4 regions of the Streptomyces sp. NPDC050636 genome follow, and region 1 is predicted to be linked to each of the others. Evidence: riboswitches for the same ligand, from Rfam matches in the RefSeq annotation. Region 1 holds a riboswitch; each other region holds the start of a gene.
What was found. Region 1 has a riboswitch for cobalamin ahead of thiI (tRNA uracil 4-sulfurtransferase ThiI). Riboswitches for the same ligand answer to the same signal wherever they lie in the genome.
Positions count from the first base shown of each region.

Region 2: another riboswitch for cobalamin. It lies ahead of metE (5-methyltetrahydropteroyltriglutamate--homocysteine S-methyltransferase); the one in region 1 lies ahead of thiI (tRNA uracil 4-sulfurtransferase ThiI).
Region 3: another riboswitch for cobalamin. It lies ahead of AB0I10_RS14525 (iron ABC transporter permease); the one in region 1 lies ahead of thiI (tRNA uracil 4-sulfurtransferase ThiI).
Region 4: another riboswitch for cobalamin. It lies ahead of AB0I10_RS32715 (CbtB-domain containing protein); the one in region 1 lies ahead of thiI (tRNA uracil 4-sulfurtransferase ThiI).

Region 1 covers NZ_JBFAIP010000044.1:17,422-20,199, reverse strand. Annotated here, with positions in the region: gene cobF (precorrin-6A synthase (deacetylating)) at 1-99, opposite strand, end outside; gene thiI (tRNA uracil 4-sulfurtransferase ThiI) at 96-1,430, opposite strand; cobalamin riboswitch at 1,585-1,803, opposite strand; gene AB0I10_RS26275 (MMPL family transporter) at 1,861-2,778, opposite strand, start outside.
Region 2 covers NZ_JBFAIP010000020.1:37,137-39,914, reverse strand. Annotated here, with positions in the region: gene AB0I10_RS17845 (short-chain fatty acyl-CoA regulator family protein) at 1-881, opposite strand, end outside; cobalamin riboswitch at 1,320-1,537, shown strand; gene metE (5-methyltetrahydropteroyltriglutamate--homocysteine S-methyltransferase) at 1,708-2,778, shown strand, end outside.
Region 3 covers NZ_JBFAIP010000014.1:43,350-46,127, forward strand. Annotated here, with positions in the region: gene AB0I10_RS14520 (ABC transporter ATP-binding protein) at 1-182, opposite strand, end outside; gene AB0I10_RS14525 (iron ABC transporter permease) at 182-1,225, opposite strand; cobalamin riboswitch at 1,374-1,502, opposite strand; gene AB0I10_RS14530 (FABP family protein) at 1,530-2,117, opposite strand; gene AB0I10_RS14535 (DsrE family protein) at 2,454-2,778, shown strand, end outside.
Region 4 covers NZ_JBFAIP010000080.1:15,518-18,295, reverse strand. Annotated here, with positions in the region: gene ribA (GTP cyclohydrolase II) at 1-471, shown strand, start outside; gene AB0I10_RS32720 (CbtA family protein) at 601-1,371, opposite strand; gene AB0I10_RS32715 (CbtB-domain containing protein) at 1,387-1,605, opposite strand; cobalamin riboswitch at 1,649-1,814, opposite strand; gene AB0I10_RS32710 (histidine phosphatase family protein) at 1,916-2,509, shown strand; gene AB0I10_RS32705 (SPW repeat protein) at 2,686-2,778, shown strand, end outside.

The DNA.
Region 1 (2,778 bases):
GCAGTCCCGCATGGCCCGTACGGCGGCCAGCGTCACATGCTCCGGATTCCCCGAGCCGATCCCGATCACGAGGACCTGCCGTCGGTCCCCTCCGGTCATGAGGACACCGCCGCGGACGGTGCCGTCGCGCACACGGCCGGACCGGGGCGATCGGGCGCGGGGCCCCCGTCCGGGCGGTCCGCGCCGGGAGCCGTCTCCCCGTCGGACTCTCCCGGGTACATGATCTGGACGTCGCGCAGCAGACTGTCCACCAGGTCGTCCAGGTCGAGTCGCTTCTCCACCGAGCGCAGGTCGGTCAGCCCGGCGCGGAGGGAGACGCGGGGCGGTGCGAGGAGCTTGCAGCAGTCCTCATCCGGCAGTACGGAGATCTCCGCGGTGCCGATGGACCGGGCCTCGTCGATGATCTCCTGCTTCTCCCAGCCGACCAGCGGCCGCAGAACGGGAAGGGTGGCGGCCTCGTCGACGGCGGCCATGTTCGCGAGGGTCTGGCTGGCCACCTGACCCAGGCTGTCACCGGTCACCAGCGCCTCCGCCCGGGTCCGGCCCGCCAGCGCGGAAGCGGCGCGGACCATCAGCCGACGCTGCGCGACGACCTGCAGCCGGCCGGCCCCCGCTATGGCCAATTGCTTCTGCGCGTGGCCGAGGGCGATGACGTGCAGCCGTCCGCCGGGCTGGTAGCGGTTGAGTTCACGGGCGAGGGCGTAAGCCTTGTACACGGAAGCGGCGTTCGTGTACGGAGCGCCGGTGAAGTGGACGAAGTCGCAGTGCAGACCGCGGCGCATCGCCCGGTAGGCCGCCACCGGCGAGTCGTAGCCTCCGGAGAGCAGCACCAGGGCACGTCCGCTGGAACCGACGGGCAGTCCGCCCGCCCCCGGGTGACGGGTCCAGGAGACATAACTTTCCTCGTGGTCGATCTCGACCGAGACCCGTACATCGGGGTGGGAGAGGTTCACCGGCAGGGCTCCCAGGGCCTCCCGGACGCGCGCTCCGAGAAAGCGCTCGAACTGCGACGAGGTCATCTCGAAGCTCTTGTCCCGGCGCTTGACCCGCACGGCGAAACTGATTCCGGGCCGCTCGGCACGCGCGGCGGCGAGCGCGTCCACGGCCGCCTTCGTGATGTCCGCTACGGCGCTCGGGACACGCAGGGCGGGCTCCACCGAGTTGAACCCGATCACCCGGCGGGCGTGTTCCACGAGGACGTCCGGAGAGACCTCGCCGCCGAGCACGGTCACGTTCTGGCCGGACTTGATCCACGTGGAGCCGCCGATGTCCCGCAGGGCATGGCGGAGGTTGCCGTGCAGCCGCTCGGTGAACCGGTGCCGGTTGCGGCCCTTGAGGAAGATCTCACCATGCTTGAGCAGGACACAAGGCCCGCTCGGGCGGGGTGTTCCGGGGGAGGGGGTGGAGGGGGTGCTCGTTTCGCCAGGCACGAAACTCTCCTTCGCGAGTCGTCGTGAGGACCGGTGCCGGGCCGAGAACGGGATGCGGGCCCGCCCACCCCGCACGTACGCAGGGTGAGGTGAAAACGCACCACCAGCTCCGCGGTCCCGCTGCCGGGTCGCCGTGGATGCGTGCGCGGCGATCACACCCCGCACGAGCAGTGGCAGGTCTTCGGACTCGTGGGCACATCCCGAAGGACGGGACACCTACTGGCCGTCGCTTCCCAGGCCACATGCGGACCCAGTGCTTCATGACGTCGGTCGTTCCCACTCACCGCTGCGAGGCAGTCCCGGACTCCCACCGGGTTCCCTCTTACGACACCCCGTCTGGCGGTCGGGGCGAACCAGCTGCGGCTTCAGGGTAGACAAGGCGGCGCGCGGTGAGTGCACCAGCCCAAGATGGAACATGGCTGCGGACCGTTCACTCCTCGGTGAGCCCCAGCCTGGCGTGCAGGCGGCGCAGTGGGCGCGGCGCCCACCAGTTGGCCCGGCCCGCGAGTTTCATCACGGCGGGTACGAGCACGCCGCGCACCAGTGTGGCGTCCAGCAGCACGGCCAGTGCCAGGCCCACGCCCAACAGCTTCAGGAAGGTGATCCCCGAGGTGGCCAGCGCGATCATGACGACGGCGACGAGTGCGGCCGCGGCGCTGACCAGGCGTCCGGTGCGTTCCAGCCCGACGGCGACGGCCAGCGTGTTGTCCCCGGTCTCGGCGTACACCTCCTTGATCCGCGAGAGCAGGAACACCTCGTAGTCCATGGACAGCCCGAAGGCCACGCAGAACATCAGCACCGGCATGGTGATGTCCACCAAGCCGGTCACCGTGAAGTCGCCGACCAAGGCACGCAGGTGGCCTTCCTGGAAGACGTACACCATGGCGCCGAAGGTCGCGGTCAGGCTGAGCAGGTTGAGCAGTACGGCCTTGAACGGGATCAGCAGGCTGCCGGTGAAGAGAAACAGCAGCACCACAGTCGTGCCGCCGACGATCAGTGCTGCCTCGGGCAGCCGGTCGGCGAGTGTGTCACGGGTGTCCGCGAGCACTGCGGCGTCACCGCCGACGAGCACCGTGCCCGGCGCGCTGTCCGCCCGCAACCGCTCCACCAGCTCGGTCCCGGCGGAGGAGTACGGCTCGACCGACGGCACCACCGACAGCCAGCCGGCACCGCCCGCGGCGAAGGAGGCGGACACTGCGGAGGGGGCCGCCACCTGCCGCCCTGCGGCGTAGGAGCCGGTGACGGTGTCCACTCGGGTCACACCCGGCATGGCCGACACGCGGGAGGCGTAGGCGGCGACCCGCTGCCGGTCGCCGGAGCCGCCGGCGTCGGGCACTACCAGGGACAG
Region 2 (2,778 bases), on a different contig from region 1:
AGACCGAAGCGGTCGGTGAGGCGCTCGATGTCGTAGCGCATCTCCTCGGCGGCGGTGTGGAAGGCGCGGTACGGGAGGATCAGCGCGGCCGCGAAGTAGTTGGCGACACCGATCCGGGCCAACGGCCAGGTGGGGTCGTCCGGTTCGTAGTCCTCCGAGGCCAGCCGGGAGAGCTCGGCGCCGTATTCGAGCAGGGCGAGCTGGGTGGCCATCCGGAAGGCCCGCTGGCCGGGCCGCAGCCGGCTGGACAGATGCAGGACCCGCCGGGCCGGGTCGTAGTGGTGCAGCCGGTCGCAGTCGGCGGCGAGACGCACACCGTGGGCTTCGGTGAGCCGGGTGGCGAGGGCCGGGAGCACCTCGCCGGGGCGGATGCCGATCTCCCCGGCGAGTTCTTCGGCGGCGGTGTCGGTGTCGTGCAGGTAGTTCTGCCGGCGGTAGAAGAATTCGCGGATCTCTTCGTGCGGTGAGCGGGGTATGGCCTGGTCGGGAGCGCCACGGTGCTCCGCGGCCTCGGCGAGCCGCTCGGTCAGGGCCTGGTTGCGGCGGCCCAGGTCGAGGAGGACGGCGGCGACGGCGGGCAGCCGGGAGGCGAGCTCCGACAGGTCGGCGGGCGACACCCGGGTGGCGGCCATCTCGTCGGCGAGGGCTTCCCGCAGGTCCGCCAGGACGCGGCCGGTGTCGCGCGCGGAGAAGAAGCCGGGGTCGACGCCGAACGCCTCGGTCAGCCGCAGCAGTACGGGCACGGTCAGCGGCCGGGAGTCGTGCTCCATCTGGTTGAGATAGCTGGGCGAGATGGCGAGTGTCCGGGCCAACTCGGCCTGGCTCAGCCGCCGTTCTTCGCGCAGTCGGCGCAGCCGCGCTCCCGCGTATGTCTTGCTCACCAGGCCCCCTCCGGCCGTGCGCTGGATCTGTGCGCAGCATAAGTCATCTCCGGTGCACCAGGATTGGCAATGTTGGCAAAAATGGCGGAGAAGATGCGCAGAACTTGGCATCACGCCACGCTTGCCGGCACTGGGCACCCCTGCCAGAGTCGTACCTGCAGCCCGATGGACTCCGACAACCCCGGCAGATCGCTCAGCACTCCACATGCCCGAGGATGCGGCGGGCCGTCGCCCAGAAGAAGCGGCACTCAGCTGTTGCACCTTCGCATGGTTCACACGCAGCACACGCCGGTTCCACCGGCCACCTGATGCACGGCCCGGGTTGAGGGACCCGGGTTCGCCGCCGGGGCGGGGTGCGCCCCGGCGGGTGCGGGACGGGCGCGAGCAGTGGCTGAGGCTGCTCGCACCCGTCCGGCAGACGGCACTTCGGACTTCGTCTAGGCTGGCCGTGCAACTGGTTCGCCCTGCCCGCCAGGCAGGCGCGTCGCAAGAGGGAACCCGGTGGAATTCCGGGACTGCCCCGCAGCGGTGAGTGGGAACGAACGCCGTCATACGCACTGGGCCCGGTCCGGGTCTGGGAAGCGACGGCCAGTAGGTGTCCGCCTTGGCGGATGTGCCCGCGAGTCCGAAGACCTGCCCGTTGCCCGCGCGCGACCGAATCGTGCGCGGAGATCTCGGTGACCTTCGAGGGCGGGTCGGCGTACATACAGGCGGCACGCGCGGCGCCATCGCGCGGTGGTCCGCCCGGTGTGCTGACCTTCGCGGTCTTTCGCGTCCTCGACCCGTCCCGGGTTCGTATGGAGACACGCTCGCGAAGGAGAGTTCCGTGACCAGCAAGTCCGCAGCCGCGGCAGCACGCGCCACCGTGCACGGCTACCCCCGTCAGGGGCAGCACCGGGAACTGAAGAAGGCCATCGAGGGCTACTGGAAGGGCCGCGTCACCGCCGACGCCCTCCGCAGCACCGCCGCCGAACTGCGCCGCGGCAACTGGCGGCAGCTCGCCGGGGCCGGTGTCCACGAAGTGCCGACCGGCGACTTCTCGTACTACGACCACGTCCTGGACACCAGCGTGATGGTCGGCGCGATCCCGGCCCGGCACCGCGCCGCGGTGGCCGCCGACCGGCTGGACGGCTACTTCGCGATGGCCCGCGGCACGCAGGACGTGGCGCCGCTGGAGATGACCAAGTGGTTCGACACCAACTACCACTATCTCGTACCGGAGTTGGGGCCGGACACGGTCTTCACGGCGGACTCCGCCAAGCAGGTCGGCGAGCTCCGTGAAGCCCTCGCGCTCGGCCTCGCCGCCCGCCCGGTCCTGGTCGGCCCGGTCACCTACCTCCTGCTGTCCAAGCCCGCGCCCGGCGTCGCCGCCGAGTTCGACCCGCTGACGCTGCTCGACCGGCTGCTGCCGGTGTACGAAGAGGTGCTCGCCGATCTGCGGGCCGCCGGCGCGGAGTGGGTGCAGCTGGACGAGCCGGCGCTGGTGCAGGACCGCTCCCCCGCCGTGCTCAATGCCGCCGCCCGTGCCTACCGCGACCTCGGCGCGCCCGCCGACCGTCCCAAGCTGCTGGTCGCCGCCTACTTCGACCGTCTGGGCGACGCCCTGCCGGTGCTGGCCAAGGCGCCCGTCGACGGTCTCGCACTGGACTTCACCGGCGCCGCGGCCGCCAACCTCGCCGATCTCGCGGCCGTCGGCGGACTGCCCGGCAAGCGCCTGGTCGCGGGCGTCGTCAACGGCCGTAACGTCTGGATCAACGACTTCGAGAAGTCCCTGGCCACCCTGGGCACCCTGCTCGGTCTCGCCGACCGGGTCGACGTCTCGTCGTCCTGCTCCCTGCTGCATGTCCCGCTGGACGCCACCGCCGAGCGGGACATCGATCCGCAGATCGCCCGCTGG
Region 3 (2,778 bases), on a different contig from region 1:
AGCCGCACCGTCCCCGCGGCCGGGCGCAGCGCGCGGTAGACGCAGCGCAGCAGGGTGGATTTGCCGCTGCCGTTGGGGCCGACCAGTCCGACGAGCCGCCCGCTGCCGGCCTGCAGCGCGATGTCGTGGACGAGGCGGTTTCCGGCCACCTCGACGCACAGGTCCTCGATGTCGATCCGCATCAGGCGCCGCCTCCGAAGGTGTAGCCGCGCCGCCGCATCAGCAGGACGAAGCAGGGCACGCCGATCACGGCGGTGAGCGCGCCCACCGGGAGTTCCACGGGTGCCAGCAGTACGCGGGACAGCAGATCGACCCACACCAGCAGCACCGCGCCCAGCAGCGGCGCGACGGCCAGCACCCGGCGGTGGTCGGCGCCGACCAGCATCCGCGTCACATGCGGCACCATCAGGCCCACGAAGCCGATCGCGCCGCTGACGGCGACCACCGCGCCGGTGACCGCCGCGGCGACGACGAACAGTTCACGGCGCAGCCGCTCCCCGTCGACCCCGAGGGCGGCGGCCGTCTCGTCGCCCATGGCCAGTGCGTTCAGCCGGCCCGCGGAGAGCAGCAGATATGCCAGCGCGGCGGCCACCGCGGCCGCGGCTATCGGCACCGAGCCCCAGCCGGCCCCGCTCAGGCTGCCCAGCAGCCACATCATCGCGGAGCGGGCGGCCTCGCCGCGGTCGGCGGTGAACACCATGAGGGTGGTGATGGCGGAGAAGCCGTAGTACATGGCCGAGCCGGTGAGGACCAGGCGCAGCGGGGTGAGCCCGTGGACGGTGCGGGCCGCCGCGTACACCAGCACCATCGCGATCAGCGCGGAGACGAACGCGGACACCGACAGTGCCCAGACGCCGAGCGTGCCGAGCGCCCCGAAGAGGAGCACGGCGTTGGCGCCGACGGCGGCGCCGGAGGAGATGCCGAGGACGAAGGGGTCGGCGAGGGCGTTACGGACCATGGCCTGTACGGCCACGCCGATGGCGGAGAGCCCGGCGCCCACGACGGCGGCCAGCACGGCCCGTGGGAAGCGCAGCTCCCACACGATGGTGTAGGCGGGGACCTCGTCGGGCGCGATGGTGCCGCCGGTCAGCCCGGCGCCGAGATAGCGCAGCACCTGCGGCCAGCTCACCCCGGCGGCGCCGAGGCCGACCCCGCAGAGCAGGGAGCCGAGGAGGGCGAGGGAGAGCGCGGCCGCCAAGGGGGCGGTACGGGCGGGGGGTGCCAAGAGGAGCCTTCGGCTCGGGCCGCGTCCATGCGGAAAGGAGCGGCGGCCCGGAGCGCCCCCAGCTGACGCTGAGCGGGGGTCCCCCCAGCGCCGGCCGGGGGAGTGCCCCCAGGCAACGGCGGTGTCCCATCGCAGTCCACGGCGAGTTGTCAGGATCAGGCGCCGCCGCGGGTGATCGGGCTTGCGGAAGGGGCTTCCGCTCAACCGTTGCGGGTCAGCGCCGGACTCTCACCGGACTTCCCCCGCGGGGCGCGTAACGCTGGGTCGTACTGGGTGCTGCTGTGCTGCTGTGCTGCTGTGCCGGTCAGCCCTTGTAGGGCGTGCCGTCCGGGTTGAAGAAGGAGACGCCGTCCGGCATGTCGTCGGGCAGGCTCTCCGCCCACTGCTTCAGATCGGCGACCTTCTTCAGTTGCGCCGACATGTACGGGCGCAGCGGCACGTCGGGGGTGGCCTTCTCGCCGACCCACATCAGGTCGCCGTTGACATAGCCGTAGAGCCGCTTGCCGCCGCTGTACGGGCCGGAGGCCGCGGTGCGCGCGACGGCGTCGGTGGCCAGGTCGATCTGCGGCTTCCGGTCGGCGAGCTCGCCGTACCAGACCTCGACCACGCCCTGGTCGCGGATCATCACGATCTCGACCCTGCGGTCCGCGTCGATCCGCCAGTAGCCGCTCTCGGTCTCCAGCGGGCGGACCTTCTTGCCCTCGCTGTCGAGCACCCAGCTGTGCGAGGTGTATTCGAGGAAGTCACGGCCGTCGTGGGTGAAGGTGACCTCCTGCCCGAAGTTGCACTTCTCGGTGCCAGGGAAGTCGGCGACGCCCGCGCCCTCCCAGTTGCCGAGGAGGAAGGCGAGCGGCACGAGGGCCGGGTTCAGGTCGGACGGGATCTCGATCATGAGCTCAGGCGATCTTTAGGGGGCGAAAGGAGGGGTGCGCGACGCGCTCGTACGGAGGACGGGCAGGTCAGCGCTGGCCCTGGTACAGCTTCTTCCAGGTCAGACCGGCGAAAGCGACCACGCCGACGCCGACGAGGACGAGCAGGGTGGTGAAGACTGCCTCAAGCACGAGCGCGCTCCTTGGACGGAGTGAGGTTACGGACCGCCTGCGAGTCTAGTCGGCGACCGTGGCAGCGGCGCTGTGAGGTCCGCCGCCAAGCTCTTAAGGAGCAGGGGTACCCCCATCCTGCTGCACCTCTAGGCCCTGACCTATCGGACAGACCCTAGTCTGGCCGCATGGCGAAGAAGAAGCTCGTGATCAAGGCGACGGCAGGGGCGGACGCGCCCGAGCGGTGCTCTCAGGCGTTCACGGCGGCGGCGGTGGCCGTGGCCAGCGGGGCCGAGGTCTCGCTGTTCCTGACCGGGGAGTCGACGTGGTACGCGCTGCCGGGGCGGGCGGCCGAGTTCGAGCTGCCGCACGCGGCACCACTGCCGGATCTGATCGGGGGGATCACAGCGGGCGGCGGCGTGATCACGGTGTGCTCGCAGTGCGCGGCCCGCCGGGGGATCGAGGAGAAGGACCTCATCGAGGGCGCGCGGATCGCCGGGATGCAGGTCTTCG
Region 4 (2,778 bases), on a different contig from region 1:
GTGCATTCAGAATGCCTGACCGGAGATGCCTTCGCGTCCACGCACTGCGAATGCGGCGATCAACTGTCCGCCGCACTGGAGGCGATAGTGGCGGAAGGGTGCGGCATTCTCGTCTATCTCCAGGGTCATGAGGGACGGGGAATCGGACTGCTGGCCAAGCTTCAGGCGATGCGGCTGCAGGAGGACGGGCTGGACACGGTCGAGGCGAATATCGCACTCGGTCTGCCGGTCGACGCCCGCGAATACGGCGTCGCGGCCGAGATGCTGCGGGACCTCGGCGTCCACTCGGTGCGGCTGCTGTCGAACAATCCGCGCAAGCGCGAGGCGCTGATCGGACATGGCATCACCGTGGCCGAACAGGTCCCGCTGCTGATGCCGCCCCGCGCGGAGAACATCCGCTATCTGCGGACCAAACGGGAGCGGCTCGACCACGACCTGCCGCACCTGGACGGCGTCCGTGGCCTGTTCTGACGAGCGCAGTGAGGAAGGCCCCGCAGCGAAATGGTCTTGCAACGGTCTCGCAGCAGAAAGGCCACGCAGCGAAAAAGGCCCCGCGATCGGCGTCGCGGGGCCTTCCTCGATGTTCCGGCGCGTGCCGGGTCAGGTCGCCGCCGGTGCGGCCTCGGTCTCGGCCTTGGCCTCAGTGGCAGCCGCGGCTTCCTTGGCCGGTACGACGCGCTCCGCGAGATGACCGAAGATCAGCCCGAAGGCGGTCCACAGCACCAGTTGAACGGCGAGCGTCGACAGCCGGAACTCCCAGAGCGATGTGCCGGGGAATCCGTGCGGCACATTGTCGTAGGCCGGCAGGAAGGCGTACGCGATCCCGATGGCGACCACGAACGCGGCGCCGCCCGCGACCGTGGCGTACCAGTTGCCCAGCTTGGGAGCGAGGCGCCGGCCGAGAATCGTCGCGCCGACGGCCAGCAGGATGCCGAGCAGCATCATCAGGAAGTACAGGGCGGTGCGCTGGCCGATGGTGTCGGGGTCGCCGACGGCCGGCGGGTTGGCCGGGTACTTCAGGAACGGTACGAGATAGACCAGCAGCGCCCCGCCGGACACCAGGACGGCCGTGGCCCGGGTGCTGAAGCGGCCGATCCGGCCCAGTGCGAAGCAGAAGACCAGGGCGGCGATACCGCCCAGCGCCACGCCGTAGACCAGGATGCCGGTCGCCAGGCCCGCTGTGGACTGCATACCGCGGCTGACGGCCTCCACCTCGTGCTCATGGCCGTGGCTGTGGCTTTCCTCGAACGCGATCGCGGCGTCCACCTGCGGTTCGCCCAGGAAGTAGGCGACGACGAGGGTGAGGACACCGGCCGCCAGACCGGCGAGCATGCCGCGCACCAGAAGATTTCTGATGGTGAGGGAGTTCATGGGTGCGGCGTCCGATCAGTGGCAGGGGAAGCCGAGCAGGTGGCGTCCGTCGTGGACCCACTCGTGAACGTCCGTACCGGAGAACACCGAGGTGGCACCCTGCTCCGCGCCGATGAAGTACAGCAGGACCAGCATCAGGACGCCGACGAACAGTGCCCAGGGGGCGAGCGCCTTGAGGGGGAGCGGGGCCGGGGTGATGGTGCCGGCGGCCGGCGGAGCGATGGTCTGAGCCATGGCAGGACCTCCTGAGAAGGGGAACTCGCGTCCCTGTAGATGGAGTGCGTAACGACATGCCGGGTCTGGCTTGCCCGGTCCCGGCCCTGCTGGGCTGAGTCAAAACCGGACATACAGTGGCGCGACCGCGCCGGGATCCCACCGGCTTCCGTCATGTCGTCGTCAATATCATCGGGAAGGTATCGCGAACCGGCCACATGGCCAAGGCCGCACAGGGGGCGGAGGGGCGCAGGACAGGGCGCATCGGCCGGTCAACTTCCCCTGGTGGGCGATCTGTTGTGGATGTCCGGAAAGAGCTGGGGAAGAGTGCATGACAACTCGGGTGACGTTGATCTCACCGGCCGCGGGTTTGGCGCAGCGCGAGGTGCGCTTCGACGACGACGGTCCGTTGAGCGAGGCCGGACTGCGCCGCGCCCGGACCGCCGCCGGAACGCTGCCGGGCGCCGACCGGATCATGGTCTCGCCGTCGATGCGGTGTCGTCGTACGGCCGAGGAACTCGGGCTGCCGGCGGAGCCCATGCCGGCGCCGGCGGGCTGTGCGATGGGCCGGTGGCGTGGCCGGAGCCTGGCGGAGGTGGCCGACGCCGAGCCGGAGGCGGTGTCCGCCTGGCTCTCGGATCCCGGCTTCGCGGGGCATGGCGGCGAATCGCTGCGGCAGCTCTGCGACCGGGTCGGGGCCTGGCTGACGGGGGTGGCCGCCGAGTCGGGGCGCGTGCTCGCCGTAGTGGAGCCGGATGTCGTGCGCGCCGCCACGGTGTGTGCCCTCCGGCTCCCGATGGAGGCGTTCTGGCGGCTGGATGTGGCCCCGCTGACCGCGACCGAGCTGAGCGGTCGCAGCGGGCGCTGGAACCTGGGGCTGGGTCGGTCGCTGGGCCATGGAGGCCGTGAAGAGGGCAGTGGATGAGGCCGTGGGCGAGGTCGGGGGTAAGGGGTTGCGGGCGCGGTGCGCGACAACACCGCTGCCGGGAAAATTGCCGCCTCCACCATCTACACATAAAGGCGACATAAGTGCAGAATAAAGGTGCGCGGCCCCATGCCACGCGAATCCGGCCAGGCTTGCGGACGAAGGAGGCGAGTCGCATGGCCGACGTCTCACACACCAGGGGAGACCTCGCAGGTCACCCCGACGCTTCAGAGATGGCAGCTCGATACGACCGCGTCCTCGGCGGGCGT